DNA from 2 places in the Oleiphilus sp. HI0128 genome. Region 2 is predicted to be linked to the other one. Evidence: riboswitches for the same ligand, from Rfam matches in the RefSeq annotation. Region 2 holds a riboswitch; the other holds the start of a gene.

Region 1 (6,825 bases), on a different contig from region 2:
AATCGTATCAACCACTGCGTTATTACTAGTATTAAGAATCTGAATCTGAGGTGTTGCAAAGTCTCCAACACCTACCCACAACTGCCCCGATGGGCTAAGTTCCAGCGACTGTATATCGACACTCTCGAAGCCGGTAACAGGCTCCGTTACTACCGCACCCGTTGTAGGGTTAAACTGATAAAGACTACTAGAACCCCAGCTTTCGTTTCCCTGAAAGTACGCCAAAGTATCGCTAACGTAAACTGATGCGGCAATATTTCCATACAAACCAGCTGTTTCAGATTTGATACTGTTGTCACTTGAACAACCAGTAACGCCAATCGCACCTAGCGCCAATAGCCCTAAGACTAGTTTTTTACCTGCCACATTTTTTTCAATATTCATTACTTGCTCCTATTAATAGTATTTACACACTATCGATCAAAATTGATGAGCATAAGAAACAAACCACTGACGCCCGGGCCCTGGGAATCGGTTGTATTTGCTTACACGCTGACCACTAACATTCTTAATTTTAAATTCGAGTGAATCTTTTTCACTTTTAAAGCCAAGACTGGCGTTAACCTGCTTAACGTCGGGAAGTTCGGCCACACCAGCTGAATCGTAAACACCACCCGACTGCCGTACATATTCCAAGCCAACCGAACGCCCTTGGTCGGCAACCCGCATCTCAACAGTTCCGGAAAAGTCATAAACGCCCGGCAAGGACTCCCCCCTGAAGGCTCTAGAGTTAGATTTATCTTCAGTATCTTGGAAGGTGAGGTTCGAATTAATACGGACAAAATTCGATAAGTGAAGCTCATTGCTGACTTCAATACCGATCACTTGCGCTTTAGAAAGATTCTGCGGTTTGCCAATGCCTCGCGAGTTGTAAATAGTGACAATGGCATCGTTAAGATCACGATAAAACAAAGCGAGCGTACCGGATGTTCTGTTTGACTGATAACTAAGGCTAATATCGGTGTTTAGGGCTTTTTCCTCAACAAGGTCTTCATTGCCTAAAGTGAACCCGCGATCACCATACATTTCATTTAACTCGGGAAGTCTAATATTTCTGGAGATGTTGGCCCTGAATTGAACCTCAGCACTTAGCTGTGCAAGCAAACCAAGCTGGAGGTCATGATAAAACTCAGCAACCTGATCCTGCTTTATTTCATCTACGACAGAGATCCCACGAGCACTACCATTGACCAACCAAAAACCTGAATTAGACAGCCATTCATCTTGTAGCCCGACAACAGTTGTCACGCGCTGATATTGACTAGAAGTGCCTTCGATGCGTTCCTGTAGGTCGTAGCCTTCGATCTTTGCGCTTAACAGTGCGGCCCAAAGGTTCGCACCGGAAGAAAAACTAGCTTTAATATTTCCACCAAATGATTTTGATACAGTTCGGTCATCATTTCGCAATAAACCTACTTGATTTTTCTCATCCCGAAATATCGTTTCTTTATAAAGTCCATATAAACTATAGTTAAAAACAATACCGCGCCTAAGATGCTGCTCTATATTGGCTTGCATCGAAAAGAACTCTGAGTCATAGGTGGCATCATTGTCTGCAAGGTTTTGTATCTCTGGAACACCCTGCTCTTTATTAGAGTATTGCGTAGTTAAACTAAATCGATACGCCTCATTAACCTGCTCGTTAAATGATGCCAGAAGTGATGTATGTACAACATCATTGTTGTTCTTATTTTGATCATAATCGTCGGCGTAATAATCGGGCGTATCGTTTGTATTGATGACTGTATAGTCATTGTCAGCACTAAAGTGCTCAGCAGAAAAAAGATAATTAAGGGTATCCAGACTCCCTTTATACGATGCTGCAGCACGTTTGATGCCTTCTGAACCAAGACTTGAACTAAGTAAGCCACCGGCTTTTCGTGCACCACCGCTAGTCTTGATATTAATTGCCCCACCAATCCCGGCTTGCTCTAAATATATCGGGACATTACCCCGGTATATTTCTACCTGTTCAACCGCACCAAGTAAGAACTGGCTCAAGTCGACAGCCCCCTGGTAGGAGCCATTCAGCAATACACCATCCAAGTACACGTTTACTTGTTTACTAGATGAGCCGCGAACACTAACAGAACTGAAACTGCCAAAGCCTCCAAGATCTCTGACTTGAACCCCCACTTGGCGCTCAACTATATCGGCAACGCTTACGGCATCACTAGAGAAATCTTCTTTCTTGATAACGGTAACTAAACCAGTATTGCTTGAGGGGTCAACATCAGTCAGCTTGGGGCGTGAAGTTTGAACAAGTACTTCGTTATGTTTTCCTAATATTTCCTGTGCATAAGCATGATAGGAAAAAATTATAAGTACTAAATAGGCAGCAACAAGTCTAAGCACAATTCACCCAACAGCATGTGATGACGGCTTACGAAGGAAGTAAAAAATATACTGGAGAAAAATTACGCACAGCAATATTTTCAAATATCGCCCTCCGCAATACCTTAAATTAAGTTCTCAGGCCGGTCTCCGGGCTTATGAGCATCTGATCACTGTCAGTAGAACTAGCGCCTTCCCATGTATTAATTACACAGTGGCGAGAGCTAGTCCTGTTACTCAATTACCGTTGCGGGGGCAGCGTTGGACTTATTCACTGCTTTAACAAACAGCCTTCACCAACTTCCCGTTTCATTCTTAGCAAATGGACAAAGCCAAGAACACCTGTAACGTGGGCGCTAATGTAATAATGTCAGGTTTAAAAGTCAAGTATGCAAATATTTAGGGCCAGAGTAAAAACGGCTATTTTTATTCTGGCCCTAAATATTTATTGCTCTGGAATAGTAAAGTAAAAACTTGCGCCTTTGCCAACCTCAGAGTCGGCCCAGACCCTCCCTCCATGCTTTTCGACAATCCGCTTAACCGTTGATAAACCGACGCCGGTGCCATCGAAGTCACTTTTGTTATGCAATCGCTGGAAGGTCGAGAAGAGCTTACCCGCATGTGACATATCAAAACCTGCACCATTGTCCTTAACCTTAAACACGCGCTCTGTTCTTCCGAGTTCGTCATCAACCAAAGCAGAGCTAAATGCTATTTCTGCAGATTCTGTCTTGCTACTGTACTTCCAGGCATTGTTTATCAGGTTTTCAACGACTGAATGCATCATTCTGGCATCACCATTGATATTCATATCTGGCTGAATATAAATATCTACGACACGCAGGGGATAGGTATCGCGCAGATTGGCCACTACTGTGTCAGCAATTTGGCTTAAGTTTAGGTCTGTTCTTTTTACTTCTTTTCGCTGCATTCGTGACAGGTCCAGCAAACCGTTAATCAAGTCTTCCATCGACTTGGCACCGGCAACGACTTTCGCCAATATCCGTTGCGCTTCTTCATCAAGCTGCGAGGCGTAATCATCAAGTAAGATATCACTAAAGCCTTTGATCATGCGTAAGGGTGATTTTAGATCATGCGATACAGTATAACTAAATGATTCCAGTTCTTTATTTGCTGAGGCTAATTCAACATTAGCCTGGTCTAGATCACGCGTTCGCTGGGCTACTTTCTCCTCCAAACCTGCATTCAGGCCCGTCACTTCATCAAACAAACGTGCATTTTCAAGCGATATAGCAGCCTGAGTCAGTAAGACTTTTATCACACTCATGCGCTGCTCGGTAAAGACCCCTGTGCTCAAGCTATTCTCTAAGTACAGAGCGCCTATTTGAGATTTTCGGTAAACAATTGGCAAACATAATACCGACTTTGACCTTGCTTTCGATATATAAGCATCCTCTTTAAACTCGCCGTCAGCGCAAGCATTTTCTAGCCAGATTGTTTCACCTAAACGAAGTGTTAAATTGATTATGTCCTGAGGAACATTCACGGACTTTTCCAGAGGTATATGCATTAAATAGGAAGCCTGATCGTTTGGTAAATCGACTTGAGCTTCTACCTTTGGCCCCTTCAGGCTCTGTACAACCAAGACCCCAATATGTGCACCTGCATTTTCAAGAATTACTTTCATCATGCTTTCAATGAGGTTGTGTAAATCCAACTCCCCCGACAGGGTCTGCATTGACTTTATGATTGACTGAAAATCCAAAGCCTCTCCCGACCTGACTGAACTGGTCGCGGATAAGCCAGTTGAAAACTGCTGAGTCAGCGTAACATTTGACGAATTACTAAATGTGGCTGGCACTGTTTTATCACGTTTCTCACTTATAGCCAGCTCAGGATAACATGCTAATAGCCTATCAATTTTGGCTTTATTCCCCCAACTCTTGTACCAGCTATGTGCCCGTTTAATTGGAACATCGGCAAGGGATTCAAAACCAATATCTATTAAGTAGCGTCCAAAGAATTCGTTTGATAAACCGGCATATTGTCTAAAGCCGTTTTCCTCGGCTTCCTTTATGGCCTGTTTATAACGCTTTGCCGTTTGTTCAAAAGGCGCGCCATCTAAGGCAAGCTGCTCTGCTTCTACCAAAGCAATTTTATGCTCATGATTAAGAGAATATAAATCGGCTCGAAGCTGAAGAATGTGCTTGAGCTCGTTTGATACTTTCTCCAATTTTTTGAATGCTTGATGACTAGCGCCTACAAAGCCCTCTCTCTGAGCACGAATAAAGGCAAGATTACTAAGGCAATATAGGTCAACCATCATAAAATGGCTTTTGAAAAGCCCGTAACTTGCAACCGCGTCAAACAAATGCGCAACCAGTGTTTCGCAATCCGCTTCGTCCCAGAAGAAGTATTCAAAACGGCAATACATGAGAAAGGCTTTGAAAGAACTACCATTGATAATTGCTAACGAGGTCGCCTCGAAGTTTTCGTCGCCAAGCAAGTATTCGTGCTTAAGATAAGATTGCCAAGAGTTTTCAAGTATCGGCAGAAAAGGAACACGCAAAGACTTTTTCTCGACAAAGGCCTTCGCCTCCTCATACTCTGTTAGTAACTCTTCAATGGGAAAGCCCGCAACCGCTTTGATCGTTGATTTCGCAGATAAGCACACCCCTGCTCTAGCAAGCTCTCCTGTCTCAATCCCGGCTTCGAAGCCTCTCTCGTAAGCGTAATATGACTCTGTGACGTGTCCTTTTAGATGTGCAAGTGACACTCCAATTCCATTCCATGCAGAAGCGGAGTCCCTACAGTTCGGATTACTTTCCAGCCACTGCTTAGCTTTTTCACCAGCTTCATAGGCTGCCCCATACTCATCTCTTAACGCCAATAGCATGCCATAGGTAGTTAAGGTCACCAGTGTTGCATCAGTTCGACCATGCAGTGTTGCAGATATCAAACTAGCCTGAATACAAACAGAAGCGAATTCTATGCGTTGCATCAAAAAGCCAGCTAAACCGAAATTAACCAAAACATAATTAGTTAAGTGATGCGACCGATCTTTACATTCTGGCCAGTTTTCAAAATCCTTAATCGGACGCTTAGCCAGCGCATCCCTTAGTTGCGATGCTTGCTCTAACATGATGGCTTTGAGAGAACTTAGGTCATCAGGAATATCAATACCCAATATTGACAAAGCCTGCCGCCCCATTTCTAGCCCAAGTGCGTAGTCTGAGCGGCCTATGGCTTGCACAAGCAGGTAGGCAAGCAACTCCACCTTGTCTAAAGGATCAATAGCATTATCGACCAGCTGGGAGTAAAGTTGCTTAGATGCTTCAAGGTCTCCGTTTAAGTATGCAGCTTCCGCTTTGATTTTATAGAGCTTGAAGCACTTATCATAACTCTCAGCCCATGCATTATCGCCCAATAAAATTAATGCCAAGCTTGAGTATTGATCAGCAGCAAGCCACACACTTGATAGCTTGGCTTTCTCAGCAGGCAAAACATTAAGCTCGATCAGGTTTTCAATTTCCAACTGATCGGAAATAAGCGAGATGCCATGATTAAGCTGCTCCACAAGCTCAAACACCCGTTCTTCTTTTTCGTCATCACTATAAGTCTTATATAGACGCCAGCCTATACTCAGGTGAGTATCGACCCTCTCTTCCTCACCCAAAGACTCATACGCTGCTTGCAACATCCGATCATGAAGGAATTTACACGATGGGATAAAACTATGAATTGCGGTTTCATGGCTCCGCAATGAATAATACTGGCTAAGTAATTTTTGGGGTACCAATACACTTTCGCCGTACTCCCCTTGCAGTGTTTGCTGAAAGCCGCCGATTACAGCTAAAAACCAATCGCCCCCCTCCTGAACAAGCAAGCCTTCTTTTAATGCCAGCCACAAAGATTCAGCAACTTCCTCCATGGGTAAGTCACTGGCAACAGCCAATGTTTCCAAATCAAATCTGGTACCCACACATGCAGCTTTTTGGAGGAGCTTTTGGGTTTTAATCGGTAGCTCAGACATGCGTTCAAGCATGAGCTCGACAACATTATCAGTTATCGACTCTAATTTTATAGTCTCCAAATCCCAAGTCCAATAGTGCTCTGAAATATCAAACGTTACGAGACCTTTCCTATCAAGCGCTTTAAGGAACTCTATCGAGAAAAAAGGGTTGCCTCCTGTTTTTGAAACAACAAGATCTGCCAGCTCTTGAACATCGGCTTGGGTACGCTGAAAAGTATCCATAATTAGCAAACGTAACTGGCCTTTTTTCAGCGGTTTTAGTTTTATATGTTGCGCCTCAAACTTTCGAGCGGCAACTTTGTTTAACATGCTTTGAGCCGGGTGCTGGCTATCAACTTCATTATCTCGATAAGCAAGTAATATAAGAAGGCGACAACCAGGTTCACTGAGCAACTCCGGTATCAGATGCAAAGTTCCGCGGTCTGCCCATTGAATGTCATCAATAAAGATAACCCAGGGCTTATCTTCTGTAATGGTTTTAATGAAAGCCTGAAAAA
Region 2 (6,825 bases):
GCCCTTAATAAACTGAACGACCGCGGCTTTCTGACCATGCCCTACGGCTCTGGCCATCGTGCCAAAGGCGGAGCTACTTTTGCCTTTGCCATTTCCTTTCAACAAAATCAGAACGCCACGCTCTTCAGTTGCCTTGGCAATCTTTTTATCGATAATGGCCTTTTTGTGCGCCATGCGCTCTTGATGCGACTTCATGCCAAGCTACCTTTTCCTGTTGAGTTACTTAAAAGATCATCCTTTAAGGAGATATAGATTGCGCCCAAATTGCGCGCAAACTCTCTTCCACGACCACGGGGTATTGTCGCTTGCTCAGTATCCACCCATACACAGTCACCGGGTAGCCTAATTTGGCTGAGCGTTTCTCGGCTCCGACCATCAGACACTATATACGTCCGTATGTTTAGCCCTGGAAATTTCTGACTCATCGCTTCGCAATACCGAGCCGCTTCATTAACGCCTTCTATGATTGGTGTTCCACCGCCCGCTCGGAGCCCCTGCAACCAGTTCTCGATCTGTTTGGGCGCTCTCACTTTCGCCATGAGCGACAGTACTTGATTGTTACCAAAACCAAACACCGCAAGTTGCTCTCTGTTTAAGTAAGCCTCATTGGCGATCGCAGCAACAACACCTTTTGCACGTGCAAAAACGTCACCTTGTAAAGTAGAGCCCGAGGTATCAAACAAAACAACATGTAAGACTGACTGACCCAATTTTTGTTTCCGCATCTTGAGCTTATTAGGCGGCCACTCGCCAAAACTACTTAGCAGTGTGCCGAACCAATCAGGAAGTCGCCCGTCTTTGTTCGATGTTTGCCGGCCTATGGTAGAGCGCCCTTTTTGATTGGCAAACATCGAGTCTAACAATGCAGAGGGTTGGCTTATCGCACGCGCGTTTGATTTTGTGGGGATGGCATTCTCCGGTGATACAATACCGTTCATGCATTTTGGGTCCATACTCCCCCAATCACTGTCGGTACTATTTTGTTCGCCGGTATCGGCATCGCCCTTTGCGTCATTCTGGTTTGGTTGTCTATGTGAATCATCGGGTCGCTTAAATCCGGTTTCTGGAGAATCGTTGCCGGAGTTAGGATTACCGCTTCCGGAATCACCTTGAGCTGGTGGTGGCGCGTCGTGCCTACGGCGGTGGTGCAAAACCAGCTCTGAAACCGCATCAAGATCATCCAAGATGACCTCTTTTCGACCTTGCCAAGCGGCGTGCGCGCGAGCTGTTCGATACCAAACGATATCTGCTCTTAGTCCATCTACCAACGCATCTTCACAACGTTGTGCAATTTCAATTCGAATGGAGTCAGAGCATGCCACACCCTCTAAACGCTTTCTTGCTGAAACTACCTTAGCGATCAGTGCTTCTTGCTTTTCTTCATAGGCAAGAGTAAATGCTTCTGGATCGGCATCAAATGCTTCGCGCGTTTTAACGATGGCAACACGCTCTTCTACCGAGTAGCGGTTAGCTAAATCGACTGCCAAACCGAAACGGTCGTGTAACTGGGGGCGCAATTCTCCTTCATCAGGATTCATCGTGCCGATTAATAGAAACTCCGCCTTGTGTTGATGGCTGATGCCATCGCGCTCTATGTAATTGACACCACTTGCGGCGACATCCAAAAGCAGATCTACAAGATTGTCAGGCAATAGATTAACTTCATCGACGTATAGAACGCCGCCGTTGGCTTTACTTAGTAAGCCAGGTTGGAAATCTAAGGACTTGTCACTCAGCACTTTTTCCAAGTTCAGTGTACCGACCAACATCTCTTCACTCGTCCCTAAAGGCAAAGTAACAAAGGATGGTGAGTCACTGCCTAAGCGCGCATCGTCGTAAGGCAATAGACTAGCCAAAGCCCTAGCAAGGGTGGATTTTGCTGACCCTCTTGGGCCAGTGATAACGACACCGCCGATGGACGGATTGATAGCCACGAGAATAAGCGCAAGCTTGAATGAGTCTTGGCCGACCACTGCACTAAAAGGCATGTCTAATCTATCTGAATGATGCGCATAGTTCATAAAAGAGTCTCTCAAGTTTTCTTGGGCGGAAGTAAAAGCCATTAAGCAATCTCAGTTTCCGACCAAGCTTCTATTTCAATCATTCGCGCAGACTCTAAACGAATATGTCGCGTCGCGATTTTAGAAACAAACTCTTCATCATGTGAGATAACAAGCATTGCTTGCGGCAAGGACATCAAGACGTCGAGCAAGCGTTGTCTAGCTTCGTTGTCGAGCGCGTTTGTCGGTTCATCTAACAACAACACTTCTGGCTCCATGGCCAGTACCGATGCCAATGCGACCAAGCGTTTTTCGCCCCCCGAAAGCTGATGCGCAACTCGCTTCTCAAATCCTGCCATGCCAAGCGACCTAAGTGTTTGCTTGGCCTTTTCGAAGGCCCGCTCTCTGGTTTTTCCTAGATTTAGCGGGCCAAATGCCACGTCCTCTAATACAGTGGGGCAAAATAGTTGATCATCGGGGTCTTGAAATAGAAAGCCCGCCTTCGCGCGTACTTCAACAAATTCAGACTCTTGCTTTCTAAACTTGCCAAAAGCAAATACATCACCCGACTTTGCTTTTTTTAGCCCTACCAGTAAATGTAGAAACGTCGTTTTGCCCGCTCCATTCGGCCCCGTGAGCGCAACCCGATCACCCGAGTAGAGAGAGAAATCGACATGAGATAATACTTCCCCTCTTCGTGGGTAGCGGTAGCTTAAGCCTCGTGTTTCAATTAGCGCTTCCATAAAAGCCTCAAAGCAGGTTGATAAGAATTAGAGAAATCAAGAACGGAACGCAAACGATGATCAAGCAGTAATCGCGTGCGACTAACTTATCATCATCCAACAAATAGAAGCGGCCGTTGTAACCACGACACTTCATTGCCTCCATGATTCGCTCTGAACGTTCAAGTGCATGGATTAAAAGCATTCCCACTAAATAGCCAATTGAGCGCCATGTGTGCGTATCCATTCGCAGTACAAATGCCCGCGCCTGCATCGCACGTTTCATGCGTTTGTATTCCTGACCAATCACGTCGAGATAACGTACCGTAAACAGAAGCAAATGAACGAGCTTATCGGGTATACGTAACCGTGCTAAAGCATGCCCGAACGTTGTCGCATTCATGGTGCCCACAACAGCAAGTAAAGACAGAACAACGGTATTCGCTTTAACGGCAATCAATACCGCGTGGACCAATCCATTCTTACTCGCCGTCAACTCCGATATTTCGAAAAGCACATCATCTTCCCCAGAGACAGGCGTCGTAAATGGCAGCATAACAATCAGAAATATCATGAACATATCCATCGCCAGGACGCGTCTAAACGTGCGCTTGAGATTTAACTTCGCCAAGAAAACAAGAGCACACGCGATACCCAATTCGACGAGCACAACATTGAGTTCTTTCGACAACACAACAATGCAGGAAAAAACAGCCACCCAAATAATTCGGACTCGAGGATCGAACGAGTCGATCACCGAATCTTCATGCTTCAGCCTCTGCCCTTTCCACGAAGTGCCGCTGTGTTCGAGATTCTGTGGCACCTTAACTCGCCTTATTCTTTGTAGATTGATTTCGCTGCGTTAGCCAAATACCGATACCGCATAAGCCAAAGATGTAACCAATGCCACCCAAAGCATCCCGAAATGATGCTTTCTCTTTGTAGGCATTCAACTCTTTGCGCAAGGGCTTAATTTGTTTTGCGACAGCCTTTTCGATCAATGCTTGTAAGTCATTACCCACCAACATCTGTCCTCGAAGGTTTGTTTCCAGAGCGTCGGCAGATTCCACTGCCATAATCTCGCCTAAGGTATCCGATAAGTCTTCAGCGTTTAAAACTGTTTCAAACACGTGGCCTGCCCCTAGGTTCGCGTAAATATGATGATCAATCCGCTTCGTCGCTTCGAATGTAAAGAAGCCCTCCTCATCCGTTTCGACCAAAACAATTTCTTGACCCTGGAGATCACGAACCATTACCTTAGAGCCTAGTGGTGCCATCTCTCCATTGGAAAAACCTATTTCGCCCTCAACATCAACACCAATGGTATAAACGCCGCCCAGTACGTTATGCGCGACACTCTGCGAACTGACGAAAACAAGGAAGAGCAAACAAAGATTACGTATCATCCCAATCCTCCGATATACGCAGGAGCTCAGGTTTAACTTGTCGAATCAGCAAGACAGCCGCGCCGGTAACAAAACCTTCTAGGATCATAATCGGTATATGCGCCAATACGGTCGCTTGAGCCGCGAGCACAAACGCCTCTCCAGATAATGCCAGGGAGCCCGCAACTAACAATGTAGTTAGTAGAATCGCACCGGCGCCACCAATCGCGCCCCATATCGCAGCTAAATTTGTGTTCGGAGCAGAGATCCCTCTATGACATACGTAGTACATCAGCACAGCCGGTAGTGCGATATTAAATGTATTGACACCGAGGACAACGAAGCCGCCAAAGCCAAAGAAAACAGCTTGCAACAGCAAGGCAACAAGCAACGCGGGAAAAGCCGCCCAGCCAAGTGCCAGGCCAATCAAGCCGTTTAAAATAAGATGAACACTAGAAAAACCAAGTGGGAGATGGATATATGAGGCAACGAAAAACGCAGCCGATAGTACGCCGACTTGAGGTAAGTGGTCGTAATCGAGCTTCTTTAACCCGATCGCCACCCCCACTACACTAAGTACAACACCAGCTGCTAGAACCGGCGCCGCAAGCGCACCATCAACTATATGCACGTTGGCACCCTCTACTTAAGTTCATGGGCTTGCACCCAAATGACAGCGTCTTGAGACAGCTCTTTACCTTTAAATTTCTTTTGTGGCCCTACGCCCAGCGCAGCAAAACCCCATTGACCCGCCTTCGGTATCGCAAACGTGAATGTTCCGCTAGCATCGGCATAAATTGTCATCGTAATAAATGCTTCTGCAGGAACTTGAATCGTGGGATCACTAGAGAACGCATTCTTTGACATTTCAGGTAAATAGTTGATGTATTCAACTTCGATTTCCGCAAAAGGTACGGGCTTTCCGTGACTTCGCACAATGCCAGTGAAGCTTCCGCCCTCATAGATCGCGTAGGGTTTCGTAAGGGGCACGATTTCAGCTGGCAAGTTTAAGTCACTTTCCCAATCGCTTGGCAGGCTGCCTACATTGATAATGGTTTTTGCGAACTGTTGGATAAAAACATCTTCGCTTTTCTCCAAATATGGCGCCATTTCGAAGACAAAGATATTATCGCCTAAGCCTTTCAGCTTAACTGAAGACTCGTAAGAAATGCCCGTATTCTCGGCACTGGCCCAGTTACTTTCTACCAGCTTTGTGCTCAGATCTTTCTTCTTGCCTTTTTTGATGTGATAGAACGCAAGCGGCTTATCAACAGCCATCACATAACCATTGGCTGCTGGGTGGGTAAAGGGCATTCTCAATTCCACTATGCCGCCTTTGCTTCTTAATAGGTCAGGGGTATAGATCATTTGAAAATGTGCATTCGCAGTCGATGCAATCGTTAGCCATAAGCTAATTGCAACAACCCATTTGGTTAATAAGAGTAATGACTTACTATGAATTTTCAATAACTTGCTCCGCCTAGAAATAAGTATCAGCCGGAGTCGAGAAGGGAAAAAGTAATAGGATCGGAAGACATTATTACCTGATGAAGCCCTCCGCAACACCTGTATAACAGATCATCAGGTTGGTATCCGGACTCATCAGCTAGGCGCTAAACGCACCTAATCACTTCACCTTCCCACAAGTTTTAAAAGGAGCAAAACCTTTTAATTCACCTGCAGTGGTATACGAAGCGATATAACCAATTTACCGTTGCGGGGGCAGTGTCGGGTTCATAGTTAAACTCACCGACTTCCCAAATTGAAAAACAGTTCAAAGAACGATGTTTTTCACTCATGTCGTTAAACATGACCTAAGATCAAGCGCGAACTGTACTCATTAAGAATTGGTCTGTCAATTGAAAACCTTGTCTTGAAGTGAAGATGTCTAGTTTCGGGACTCCTTAAAATTTAGTGCTTTTCAGTCAGGTTTGACATAAGTGCCAATACCTCAAACTGATACAAACTACTCACTAATTCGCTTTAGAGGTGTGCTTTGTAACATTTCCGGAGCAGACAAAAGGTAGAGCTTTGTGCTCAAAGCCTGCATTCAGTCAGAGCTGAAGTCGGCTGTTTTATCCTCATTTGAAAAATGTCCTCTGAACGTCTTACTTAGGGACAAAGTGCTAGTTTGAAAATTTCTGCTTCCTCATCATTGCAGGCGCAGACGATTACTATACGAAACGCTGCTTTTTGAAGAAAGGAAAAGAAATTCCCTACCCTGACTTTTGTCTAAATAGTCTATTAAACACAACGGATGAATACTTAAGATTCACAAAATTCAGTCAACCCCTTGCCCGATATATAAAAGTCATTTACAAACAATGTCAACCAAATCTAAAGGACTGGTTTTCCAATAAAAGGTGATGTAGGCATTTAAGAATAATAAAGATTGGCTATGTCAACGAAGATAATATCCTTTCCCTCTTGTGATTCTTAGTAATTAAATTGACTTTATAACGACTAACAAAACGAGGATGAATTAATGTCGCCCAAATTAGTATTTTAGTTGAATTTAAGTGAAACAAATCAAACTGAAGGTAGTTTCGATAAAAGTTTAGTACTTTAGTTGGAGGTATTCATCTAAGTGATTGAATCTTGATTCATGGAGTTTAGTAATTTAGTTGAACGTGCAACTTGTTTTCGGGTGAAATGACCGGCAAATACAGACTAACCGATTGGTTTTATTAAGCTTTAGGCTTCAGAATTTTGGTTCCA

The links. Region 2 has a riboswitch for cobalamin ahead of A3763_RS09745 (DUF4198 domain-containing protein). Riboswitches for the same ligand answer to the same signal wherever they lie in the genome.
Region 1: linked by a shared signal. The riboswitch ahead of A3763_RS21435 (TonB-dependent siderophore receptor) and the one ahead of A3763_RS09745 (DUF4198 domain-containing protein) in region 2 are both predicted to bind cobalamin.

What each region holds. Positions count from the first base shown of each region.
Region 1 is NZ_LWGG01001273.1:3,009-9,833, forward strand. It holds gene A3763_RS21430 (hypothetical protein) at 1-384, opposite strand, end outside; gene A3763_RS21435 (TonB-dependent siderophore receptor) at 421-2,355, opposite strand; cobalamin riboswitch at 2,458-2,695, opposite strand; gene A3763_RS21440 (AAA family ATPase) at 2,780-6,825, opposite strand, start outside.
Region 2 is NZ_LWGG01000745.1:4,117-10,941, reverse strand. It holds gene cobO (cob(I)yrinic acid a,c-diamide adenosyltransferase) at 1-195, opposite strand, end outside; gene A3763_RS09770 (AAA family ATPase) at 192-2,063, opposite strand; gene A3763_RS09765 (energy-coupling factor ABC transporter ATP-binding protein) at 2,063-2,743, opposite strand; gene cbiQ (cobalt ECF transporter T component CbiQ) at 2,751-3,545, opposite strand; gene A3763_RS09755 (hypothetical protein) at 3,547-4,128, opposite strand; gene cbiM (cobalt transporter CbiM) at 4,118-4,738, opposite strand; gene A3763_RS09745 (DUF4198 domain-containing protein) at 4,750-5,574, opposite strand; cobalamin riboswitch at 5,674-5,921, opposite strand.